Regions from separate parts of the Hydrogenoanaerobacterium saccharovorans genome, predicted to be linked through region 1. Evidence: riboswitches for the same ligand, from Rfam matches in the RefSeq annotation. Region 1 holds a riboswitch; the other holds the start of a gene.
The links. Region 1 has a riboswitch for cobalamin ahead of EDD70_RS04870 (energy-coupling factor ABC transporter permease). Riboswitches for the same ligand answer to the same signal wherever they lie in the genome.
Positions count from the first base shown of each region.

Region 1 (6,309 bases):
ATATGCTATTAGTGTGCCCGGTTTTATGGATGTATTCGGAATGAAGGATACCTATACAATATACCCCACAAACAAGCAGCCAAAAGAGCGTAAGTTTGCTACCGAGCATATGATGCTTGTTGAGTCTAAATTCTACTACGAGGGTACTCTCGGGGGCAAGTTGGGTTGGACACAAGAGGCAAAGCATACCAGTGTTACGCTTGCTGAAAAAAACGGTATGAAGCTAATTGTTGTAGTGCTGAAATCGGACAAGTACGATAAGTTTAAAGATTCCATTGCCTTGTTGGATTACAGCTTTGATAATTTTAAACGCATGTCAATCACCAAAGACAAACTGAAAACGTTTAATATTTCGCATTACCGTTCGGGCGGTTCGGCTGAAAATGTTAATATTTACGGCGAAAAAGAGTACAGTTTTCTTGTGCACAAAAATATGTCGGATGCCGACGTCAGCATAGATTATGATGTTCCAGAATATTATTCCGATGAAAAAATCCATCCTGCTGTTGTTTTTGAAACCAGCAGTATAAGCATGTACGAAAAGATTGGCAGTTACCCCATGGATTATCAAATCCTTGCACTGGATGCCGAAGCAGACTCCACAAATGCCGATGTTCCTAAAAAACCTACCATTACCTCCCAGCTCATAGGTATCCTCAAAGTGATTGGTATCGTGGTGTTATCCGTTCTCGGTCTTGTTGTATTATTGTTTTTGGTTATGCTGATTATTCGTGGCTACAACCAGTTTTGCAAATGGCATCGCCGCCAAAAGCGTATAAAACGTATTCAGCAATATGATGACCCCGATATTATTACAAGGCCATTGCCGCCTGCTACAAGACGTAAAAAATAAAATCAACCGCCACCGGCAGAAGCCGATGGCGGTTTTTTACACTAAATTTTGCAATACAAGGTAAGCGCCGCCGAAAAAAGCATCCGGCATAATCGTAACATTGGTAAGCAGTTTTTGAGTATCTTGTGTTTTAAGTATCTCTTTAATCACCAACGCCGCGTATTTTGTACGTACACGCTTATTAAACAGGGTTGTGGTGTCACGCAGAGTATCCAAAATGCCTTGTTTATTATCGGTACTGCCTTTCAATTTATCTGGTATTTGTACGGCGTCAACCTCTTTTTTTAAGCGTTTCAGCCATATATCTTGCGAATAGATTTTTTCGCTGCTTAACCCAAAGGTTTCTCCCGCAACTTCAGCACAAACCAAAGCGATGTTGCTTGTGTTAGTTTCAGTAACGCCCCGTTCTACCAAAAATTTTGTAATACGTCCCCAAAACATCTTGTCCAGCATCGAATTTTTATCTGTTGTATTATGGAGTAATATTCCTGCTTCTTCGGCTTTTTTACTAAAATCTTGGGTTAGTTTTTTAGCAAACCCGCAAATAAATGTGTACGCATGTCCATCGTAAGCGCCGTATGCTTTCAGTGTATCCAAATAGCCCAATCGTATGTTGCGCCGTATGGTCATACGGTCGAACACCAGTGTTGGGCCTAAATCCCAGTATGAGCGGATGAGCTTTACCTGCCTTGCCAGACGGAGCTCTTCTTTTTTAACAACACCAAATGCTTCCAAATCCACTGCAATAATGTTTGTTGCCCCGCGTGCCAACGCCATTTTAACAGGCAGATTGTCATAATATGCACCGTCAATATAACGTATGCCGTCTATCAAATAGGGCTTTATGGCAGGGTAGATGGATGCACTTGCAAGGATGTAATCAATCATTTTGCCTTTCGGCATTTCATTTTTGTAAAGCTCATGAGGTTTGCGAGAATCCATTTCCATAGTTACCACACCATAATCAATGGGAGATGAACGGATTTTTTCTTCATCAAAATAAGAGCTTAATGTTTCTTTTAAGGGGTTGCTGCCTGTACCGCCGTGTTTGATAAAGTTGCGTACAAACGTACGGTAGGTTTGCACTACTTTTTGCCGTACATTTTGCTGTTCGTCAATCTGTACATCAAACACATGGCTGGTTTCTATTTTATCCCAAAGCGCAACTGCTGTTTCGTAGTCCCCCTGTGTAATTAGCGAGCCATTGATTGCGCCTATGGATGTGCCCGTTACAATGTCTATGCCAATATCCATCTCGCGCAATGCCTGCCAAACCCCCAGCTCGTACGAGCCGCGCGAGCCGCCGCCAGCCAAAACCAGTGCAGTTTTACCCAAATTGCATACCCCCTTTTTGTTATTATATTACCACATTATACCACAACAGACAATGCAAATCCTTGCAATATAATCATGCTAATCACAATATATTGTAGTTTATCGTAAGATATTCCCTTGACAGTTTGTACTTATTTAGGTACAATTTTAGTGATAAAATATATAATTACAACTGTAGGTCACATATTGCTTTTAGGCAGTATGTTGAAATGGGAAGTCGGGTGAAAATCCCGCGCAGGGCCGCTGCTGTAAGTGCGGAGTGCCGATCAAAATGTCACTGGAGAAATCCTCTGGGAAGGCGTATCGGTGTGAAGATGCACAAGCCAGAATATCTGCCTACAGTTTATAAATGCGTACAGTTCTGCGGTAGCCAGCGTACGTTTTGAAAATTTTGAATGTAGATTTTCATAACACCGCTTTGGCATGTGCAGATGCTGGGGCGGTGTTTTATCATGTATGCGAACTTGACCTAAAAAAGAAAAAGGAGAATGACGAATGAACAAGTCGCAAAAAAACATCTTAAAAGCATCTATCCTCGTGTCCATGATGATGCTCAGTTCAGTGCCTGCCTATGGTATGCACATTGCAGAGGGAATGCTCCCTGCTAACTGGAGCCTCATATGGAGCGCAATTTTCCTCCCGTTTTTTGTATGGGGCTTTTTAGCCATCAAAAAGCAGTGTGCGGGTAACAACCGTATCAAAATGCTTTTGGCAATGTCGGGTGCTTATTGCTTTGTACTCTCTGCTTTAAAAATGCCTTCTATGGTAACGGCAAGCTCATCTCACCCAACGGGTACAGGGCTTGGTGCTATCTTGTTCGGTCCGGCTGCAATGGCAGTGCTGGGGTTTATTGTATTACTGTTTCAGGCAATTTTGCTTGCACATGGCGGGCTTACCACACTCGGTGCAAATGCTTTTTCCATGGCTGTAGCAGGGCCCTTTGTAGGCTATGGGGTATATCTGCTTGCTAAAAAGTGCAAAGCACATAAAAACGTTCAGGTGTTTTTAGCGGCATTTGTGGCGGATTTGTTTACCTATGCAGTCACGGCAACTCAGCTTGCACTTGCGTTTAACAACGAAAGTGTTAGCTTTATGCAGTCTTGGGGCAAATTTATGGGTATTTTTGCAATGACACAAATCCCTCTTGCCATTGTCGAAGGTATTCTGACTGTACTTGTTTACAATGCAATTGCATCGCTTTGTTCCGATGAGCTCAATACGCTTTGTGTTACCGTGAAATAGGAGGGAAAAAATGAATACGAAAACGAAAAAGATTTTAGGTGTAATTTTAGCACTTGCTGTTTGCGCGGGTATTCTTATTTATCCGCTACTTACGATAAAAGATTCTGAGTTTGGCGGGGCAGACGGCGCCGCAGACGAAATTATTACTTCCATCGATACTGAATATGAGCCGTGGTTTGAGCCTATGTGGGCGCCTCCGGGCGGCGAAACCGAAAGTTTGTTGTTCTGCTTGCAGGCTGCGCTGGGTTCCGGAGTATTCTTCTTTTGCATCGGTTATCTCACAGCCAGCAAGAAGTATAAAAAGAAGGATCAATAATTAATGATTACAATGGATCGGCTCGCATACAGTTCCAAGATCAAGGATGTGAGCCCCGCTTTTAAGGCGGGGCTTTCCATCTCTGCGTTAGTGTACACATTATTGGTGGACAATGCTCTGTTTTCCATCGGCATTTTTGCGTTAATGGCGCTGCTTTGTACCCTGCTTTCGGGGCTGCCGATGCGCCGATTTTTAAAAATGTGTGCCATTCCGTTTGGCTTTTTACTAATAGGTACAGTAACTATTTCGGTAGGTTTTTCTCCTGTGCCTGTCGGATTTATCAGCCTGCCTTTTTGGGGCAATTATCTTGTCATAACACAAGCAGGTGCCATACTGGCTGTCAATGTATTTTTAAAATCAATGGCAAGTATTTCGTGCCTGTATTTTTTATATGTATCCACACCGATTGGCTGTTTGCTCGGTCTGCTCGACCGTATGCATACCCCAAAACTGCTTACAGAACTCATGATGATGATTTATCGTTTCATTTTTATCCTAATCGGTATGGCAGAACAAATGGCGCTGGCGCAAAAAGCGCGTTTGGGCAATATTACCTACGGTGCGTCTTTTCGCTCCATCTCGGTACTTGCATCTTCGGTGTTTGTAGGGGCGTTTCAAAAATCTACAAAACTATACGATGCTATGGAATCGCGCGGGTACAATGGCGACTTTGCTTTTACCGGTGAACTTGCCGGTATGAGCAATAGGCAAAAAACAGTATTGGCAGTGTACGAGCTGGTGCTCCTTGTCACAGCGGTTCTTACCAAATTGATTGCGGGGTAACACATTGAAGACAATACTATCTATACAAGATTTAAAATATACCTATCCCGATGGTACCACGGCACTCAAGGGTGTTAGCATTGATATTGAACTCGGAGAGCGTATTGCGGTACTTGGTTCAAACGGCTCGGGCAAAAGTACGTTGTTCCTTTGTCTTAACGGGGTTCACAAAGCACTTTCGGGCAGCATTTTGTTTGATGGTAAGCGGATGACCTACGATAAAAAAGGGCTGATTGAAATGCGAAAAAATGTTGGCATTGTGTTTCAAGACCCTGAAACGCAGCTGTTTTGCGTAGATGTTTACCAAGAAGTTGCATTTGGCCCCCACAACCTGGGGTACAGCAAAGAACAGGTACATAACTGTGTAATGCAAAGCCTTGATGCAATGGATTTGATGCAGTTTAAGGACAAGCCACCCCATTTTTTAAGCGGCGGACAGAAGAAACGTGTTTCGGTTGCATCGGTACTTTCGATGAACCCGCAGGTGATTTTGTTTGATGAGCCCACCTCAGCGCTTGACCCGATTCATGCGCAGCGTTTGATGCAGGAAATTAATAAGCTCAGCGCCGAAGGCATCACCATACTAATGGCTACGCATGATGTTAATACCGCTTACGCTTGGGCAGACAGGGTTTTGGTATTGGGCGACGGCAAAGTACAGGCAGCGGGTACGCCACCGGTTGTATTTAGCGACTTGCCTTTGCTCGAAAAAACAGGCTTGCAAATACCGTTTGTGCTGCGTATGTACCAAAAACTTTGTGAAAAAGGCATGCTTGCAAAAGCACAAACGCCCCCCAGAACCATAGAAGAATTAGAAAACTTGTTTTAATAAAGGATGGTGCGAGCAGTGGAGAAGTATTGTTATGTTGATAACAAAAAGTTGCGATATGGGTACACCACAGGCTCATGCGCAGCTGCGGCGGCAAAGGCAGCTGCGCTGATGCTTTTATCGGGGCAGGAGGTTACTCATATTAACCTGATGACACCCAAGGGCTTTTCGCTTGCACTGCATGTTCATAACCCGTCACATGGTGAGGATTATGCCATGTGCGCCATCCAAAAAGACAGCGGAGATGACCCGGATATTACAAACGGGATTCTCGTTTACGCAAAGGTTTCTTATGCCGAAAAAGGCATTACAATTGACGGCGGGATAGGCGTTGGCAGGGTAACCCGCGCAGGGCTGGAATGCCCAGTGGGGTCTGCTGCCATCAACCGCGTGCCCCGCCGTATGATTGAAGATGCAGTGCTTGAAATCTGTGAAGAGTGCGGCTACGGCGGTGGAATTGCCGTAGAAATTATTATTCCCGATGGGGCGGAGATTGCAAAAAAAACATATAACCCCCGTTTGGGCATCGAGGGCGGCATCTCGGTGCTCGGCACCACTGGTATTGTTGAGCCCATGAGCGAACAGGCACTGATTGATTCCATCAAGGTGGAAATGAAGATGCTCAAGGCAAACGGTGCGCAGTATATTGTAGTAACACCGGGCAACTATGGCGAGGTGTATGCGCAGAACACACTGCACATTGATTTGTGCAACGCTGTAAAATGCAGTAATTTTGTGGGCGACGTGCTGGATTTTGCGGTGCAGCTTGAGCTGAAAGGTGTACTGCTGGTGGGGCATTTGGGCAAATTTGTAAAGCTTGCGGGCGGGGTATTCAACACCCACTCCCGCTATGCCGATTGCCGTATGGAAATTTTAACAGCACACAGTGCGCTTGCAGGTGCACAAATCCCTTTACTCCAGCATCTGATGGGATGCATCACCACCGATGAA
Region 1 covers NZ_RKRD01000001.1:1,052,228-1,058,536, forward strand. The annotation lists gene EDD70_RS04860 (D-alanyl-D-alanine carboxypeptidase family protein) at 1-853, shown strand, start outside; gene EDD70_RS04865 (patatin-like phospholipase family protein) at 890-2,188, opposite strand; cobalamin riboswitch at 2,348-2,542, shown strand; gene EDD70_RS04870 (energy-coupling factor ABC transporter permease) at 2,684-3,430, shown strand; gene EDD70_RS04875 (energy-coupling factor ABC transporter substrate-binding protein) at 3,441-3,746, shown strand; gene cbiQ (cobalt ECF transporter T component CbiQ) at 3,750-4,529, shown strand; gene EDD70_RS04885 (energy-coupling factor ABC transporter ATP-binding protein) at 4,534-5,358, shown strand; gene cbiD (cobalt-precorrin-5B (C(1))-methyltransferase CbiD) at 5,377-6,309, shown strand, end outside.

Region 2 (6,309 bases), 420 kb from region 1:
ATGTTATGCTACATAATGGTCATTGCAAGTGCTGGTTTTATTGGGGGACAATCATCAGCACCCAATTGCAATGCTATATTTTTTGCTGCTCTTTTAGCTTTTTAATCTTATCACGCAGGTAAGCTGCATGCTCGAATTCCAATATTTTAGCAGCATTTTTCATTTCTGCAGTTAATTTTGCAATCAATGCCTCTCGTTCTTTAAAACTTAACCTCTTCGTTGATTTCGTTTTATTGTTTGTAGAATCCCTTGAAGAAATTTCAAGAATGTCACGTACATCTTTAACAATTGTCTGGGGGGTAATCCCATGATCCTTATTATGCTGTATTTGAAGCTTACGTCGACGTTCCGTCTCTGTAATCGCCCGTTCCATTGAGTTTGTAACGGAATCGGCATACATGATAACCATGCCTTCGGCGTTACGTGCAGCACGCCCGATTGTTTGTATTAAAGAGGTTTCAGAACGTAAAAATCCTTCTTTATCTGCATCTAAGATTGCAACCAATGAAACCTCAGGTATATCAAGGCCTTCTCTTAGCAGATTAATACCCACCAGTACATCAAACTCGCCAAGCCTAAGGTCTCTGATAATTTCCATACGTTCAATGGTATCAATATCATGGTGCATATATCTAATTTTAATACCCATTCCTTCAAAGTAGGTGGTTAAGTCCTCTGCCATTTTTTTAGTAAGTGTGGTTACCAACACACGTTCTTTTTTTGCAATACGCATATTAATTTCAGATAGAAGATCATCAATCTGCCCTTCGACAGGCTTGACTATAATTTCGGGGTCAACCAAACCGGTTGGCCGAATGATTTGTTCTACCGTTTGCACACAATGCTCTTTCTCGAACGGTCCTGGAGTAGCACTAACATAAACAGCCTGATTAATCTTTCCATAAAATTCATCAAAATTAAGAGGCCGATTATCAAAAGCAGACGGCAAACGGAAACCATAGTCAACAAGGTTCTTTTTACGTGCATAATCGCCGCCATGCATACCACGTACTTGAGGCAGCGTAACATGCGACTCATCTACAAAAAGAAGAAAATCATTGGGGAAGTAATCAATTAATGTAGTGGGCATACTACCCGCAGCTCTACCAGAAAGTACGCGCGAATAGTTTTCTATCCCTTTACAGAAACCAATTTCGTTTAACATTTCTATATCATAGTTTGTGCGCTCTGCAATGCGTTGTGCTTCAATAAATTTACCTTTTCCGGTAAAGTAACGAACTCGCTCATCGCATTCAGTTTGTAATTCGTGAATCGATTTTTCCATACGTTCACGCGGAATAATATAGTGACTGGCAGGATAAATGACTGCACTTTTCACATTTGTTTTCACTTCGCCTGTAAGCGTATTTATTTCACTTATTCGTTCAATTTCATCCCCAAAGAACTCTACGCGAACCGCAGTATCGCCGGAGTAAGTTGGGAATATCTCGACAACATCACCGCGAACACGAAACTTGTTACGAATAAAATTAATATCGTTGCGCTCATATTGAATTTCAACAAGTTTTGAGATTAATTCGTCACGATCTTTTGTCTGCCCCAAACGCAAAGAAATAACCATATTTTTATAATCAATAGGGTCACCCAAACTATAAATACACGATACGCTTGACACTACGATAACATCTCGCCGCTCTCCTAAAGCGGCAGTAGCAGAGTGACGCAGGCGCTCAATCTCATCGTTGATTGCACTGTCTTTTTCGATATAAGTATCGGTGCCTGCAATATAAGCTTCAGGCTGATAATAATCGTAATAACTGACAAAATATTCTACAGCATTATTGGGGAAAAATTCTTTAAACTCACTGCATAACTGTGCTGCCAATGTTTTGTTGTGTGCAAGAATTAAGGTAGGTTTATTTACCTGCGCAATTACATTTGCCATGGTAAATGTTTTGCCTGAACCTGTAACACCCAAAAGCGATTGTTCATGTGCCCCTGCATTAATCCCTTCTACCAATTTTTTAATTGCTTGAGGCTGGTCACCTGTTGGTTTATATGGCGAGACCAACTCAAATTTATCAGGCAAATTTGCTACCTCCTTAAATTTTTTAAGCTTACTTTACGGCAATTACCGTAGCAATATAATGTTATCACATTCCAGTTTCATGTCAATGGAACTTAACTATTTGATTTTTGCATTTATATAACTGTTGATTACTTATCATCAGAACAAATGTTCTGATGATAAGTATACCACTTTAGAAAAATAGAGTCAAGCATGCATGTAGATAATGTAAAACCGTACTATAAACTAAATAGACAAAAAAGCACGCAGCTGCAGCTACGTGCTTTTGTAAGAAGATTTGAAAACCTATATTGGTATCTGTCATCGATACACTGTTCAGCGGTTTTCAAACAAAGGCTTACCGACAATTATTATGCAAACTTTTTTAAATCATACGATGCTGTTTATATCAATATACAAAGGAAAAAGCTGTACCCTTAAAAAGGTACAGCTTCAAAAGCCTATAAAAAATATAGTACGGCTTATAAAACCACACCTTCTTAGCAACGAAGAAGTTTTTGTGTGATGTACATAGGCAGATATTCTGACTCAAACGTCAAACGCGATTTTCGCCTTCCCAGATAAAACCAGTGGCAACTGAAAATCACTACGCTTACACAGCAACGGCTTTGTGTGGGATTTTCACCCATCTTCCCTTTTAAGTGTTTCTATCAAAGAAACAACACCTATGTACTGCAATATTAACTTGTTATTAAATTATAAGTTTTTTATTTTTATTTGTCAATGCATTAAAACTTGAGCTTATTATTTTTGAGATTGCCAATCAGCAGGATAAACAAAATAAGCAAAACGTGCATAATCGGGTGTTTGAAAATGGATATGGCTTCCTTTAGGAATATAGAGGATATCTCCTTTTTTGCCAGATATGACATTGCCGTTAATTTCAATTTCCAAGTTGCCTTCAATCACATAATCAAACTCATCATAGCTTAAAGTCCAGTCAAAAGAGGTATGATCAAGCTCCATAATACCGGCACCCATGCGCGGAGCCTCTTCGAGGGTGACAATGTCTTTTAACGAGACACCCTTTTGCTCAAATGGCTCCGTTTTAACGGTATCTGTTTTTACTACCAGCACTCCGCTTTTATCTACGTGTTTTTCAAAGGGAGGCTGACCTTGAGCTTCAAGCAGAACTTTCTCGACAATTTCACGAATTAATTGTTCACTTACGTTCATTATTTACCCTCCGATGCTCCACTATCAATTTTAGAGAGCAGTTTAGGTGAAAGAATATTTGCAAGAACCAATGCTGTGATACCAGCTACCAATTTACCGACAATAACAGGGAAAATCATCTCTTTATTGACACCTGCGGTAAATCCAAGGTGATCGCCAAAAACGAAAGCAGCTGAAACTGCAAATGCAACGTTGAGAACTTTACCTTTCGGGTTCATATCACCAAGAATATTAAACATTGCTATGTTGTTGGCAAGGTTTGCAATTAAGCCTGCAGAACCAACTTCGTCCATTCCAAGACCTTTACCCACCTTCATCAAAGGTTTCTTAAAGGCTTTTTTAATCCATTCAACCATTGGGAATGCACCAATTAGAACTATTGCAATTGTTCCTACAACAATGATACCGTCAATAAGCGGAATGTTTCCTCCACCCTCGGGAGGCTCTACCATCATGTTAAAGAGAGGAAAATGGATACCGGTTTGATATTGGAATACCGCAATAGCTGTGCCGATGGTAATGATAATGGTAACTGCATTACCAAAATGGTTAAAGCCACGCATCATAGAACCGGGTTTAAACCAAAGGCCAATTGCAATCAGACCTGCAATAATGATAACCGGAATAAGATTGATGATGATTGTTAGGAAATCGATTTTATACGGAGTTAAATTCATAACCAAACCGCCAACGATACAACCGATTGGGATTGTTATTAAGCCTGCAAGCGTGCCGGCTGCCAGATAGGGACGATCTTTCGTGGCGATAATACCAAGTGCTACAGGGATTGTAAATACAATTGTTGGCCCCATCATAGTACCTAGAATCAAACCTGCAAAATTACCAATCGTTTCGTTAGCAGCGAGCTGCATTGCAAGCGGATATCCGCCCATATCGCATGCGAGCAGAGTAGTTGCAAACATAGAAGGGTCTGCACCAAACAGCCCATAAATGGGAGCAATAATGGGCTGAAGCAATACACGAAGAACGGGTGCCATTGCTACAACACCTACCATGGCAATTGCCAAAGGCCCCATTGCATTAAAACCTTCGTCAAATGCTGCACCATAACCCAATTTATTACCGCGGATTTTATCAACAGCACCGACAACCATAAAAATCATCATAATTGTCATAATAACCGAGTTTATGGACAGGTTGGAAATATAAGCTTGTATGCTATCTGTAAAAACGGATAGATCGGTGATTCTCTCTATTAATTCTTGAAACATACTAATTCTCCTTCAATAAAAAATTTTGAATGAGTGTGTGCGTTTTGCGCTACAAAAGTGTTTCAAACAATTTGGGTGACGGCCTTGGAATAACCGTAGTGCCCACCAAAAGATCAATGCCTTTTTCTGCTGCTGCAACCGCGGCACGTACCGCCCCAACGTCTCCGGTTAAGACAACTACGCCCTTTCCGCCGATAGCATAGCCGATTTTCACTTCGATTAAGGTAACATTAGCAGCTTTTGCTGCAATATCTGCAGCACGGATAGCCGATGCAATGGAGTAAAACTCCAATACGCCAACAGCTCCGGGCTGTTCCACCTGATTGGTCATACTGATGGCAGGGATTAATTGCGGATGGATATTAGGGATGAGTAAAGTGTCGACTACACATTCGCCGCCACGTTTTTTACCTTCATCCATAGATGCCGTCACATCACCCGTATATCCGGCAATAAGGATAATATACTTTCCGGGACAAACTGTAGACGCCCGTACAATTTCAACCTGTGCCGCTTTTACCATAAAATCGCTGATTTCGATACCTCTGGCAATACTCGATAGTTCGATCATGCCAATTGCATTTGCCATGCAATTATCCCTCCTCGCTCTGGCTGATTACAGCACAAACGGTGTCTTGTTGCAAAATCACACCATCAATACTGGAATGAATGTTAGCGGATAGCGCACCCTCAGCCGCCGCTGCCAGTAAATCACCTTTTCGTACACGGTCTCCAACATTCTTTATCGGAACAGCTGGTTTACCGATATGTTGCTGAAAAGGAATCTTCACTGTTTTGGGTGTAAGTTCAAAGCAGTCTTTAACGTGATTCCCGTAGTATTTTGCAAGATTAAGCCTAGCAGCCAATCGTTCGGTGGGGGTTCTTTTATTGTTTATCTCCTCACGCGCTACAGGGGCCAAATTACGCTCTACCTGTATTCCCCGCTCTCTGATTCGAGCTTTAAAGTAGCCGTTTACCTTTCTTGGCGAAAGCCCCATCGGGCAAGCAAACATTTCGCAAACCCCGCAATCACAGCAGTTAACCGCGTCTCCGTAAGCACGCTCAAATTCAATATCATCTGTAATCAGAAGTTCGCGGTAAAAATTGCGCATTACCAAATGCGGTCTAATGCGATGACCAATCAAATATCTCGGGCACAAATCTGTACACATTCTGCATTGGATACAAGCACTTCTTGTTTGAGCACGAATGGTACTCATAGGCAAGGTGCTGTGCTTAACCAAATAATGCTCCATCGGTAATACGATAATGTTTCCGGTAGTTTTGGTAATAACCAAAGAATCAATCTCTTGCTTGTTATTGTATACTTTGCCCATCATCGGCCCGCCAATAATGACAGCATACTCCTGTACAGTAGGTTTTGCCTTTGTAATACACTCCGATACTGATGTCCCAATAGGTACTTTTAGCATAATCGGCATTTGTACTTCGCCTACCACAGAAAGGTACTTATTTGTAACAGGAATGCCTTCGTTTGCATCATAAATATTAAGCAAAGTACCCACATTGCTGACTACCGCGCCCACCTGAATGGGTATTCCGCGTTCAGGGACAGACTTGCCCCATACCATATGTACCATTGTTTGCTCATCACCGGCAGGATAAAATGTAGTCATCTCAAATATTTCTATTTTGTATTTAGACCTGTTAATAGCTTCTTGCAAAGCCTTTATTTCGGTTTGATATTTGCCTTTTAATGCAATGACTTTGCGTTGTGCACCCAGATGTTCGCCTACAAGATGAATCGCTGCAACCAGCTTATCAGCAAAAGTACGGCACAGATATTTGTCGGTTTCAATGAGTGGTTCACATTCTGCTGCATTGATGATA
Region 2 covers NZ_RKRD01000001.1:1,468,274-1,474,582, forward strand. The annotation lists gene uvrB (excinuclease ABC subunit UvrB) at 74-2,050, opposite strand; cobalamin riboswitch at 2,547-2,734, opposite strand; gene EDD70_RS06875 (cupin domain-containing protein) at 2,795-3,226, opposite strand; gene EDD70_RS06880 (ethanolamine utilization protein EutH) at 3,226-4,383, opposite strand; gene EDD70_RS06885 (BMC domain-containing protein) at 4,508-5,047, opposite strand; gene EDD70_RS06890 (4Fe-4S dicluster domain-containing protein) at 5,052-6,309, opposite strand, start outside.
Region 2: it holds a riboswitch for cobalamin, as region 1 does, so the genes downstream of both, uvrB (excinuclease ABC subunit UvrB) here and EDD70_RS04870 (energy-coupling factor ABC transporter permease) in region 1, are expected to answer to the same signal.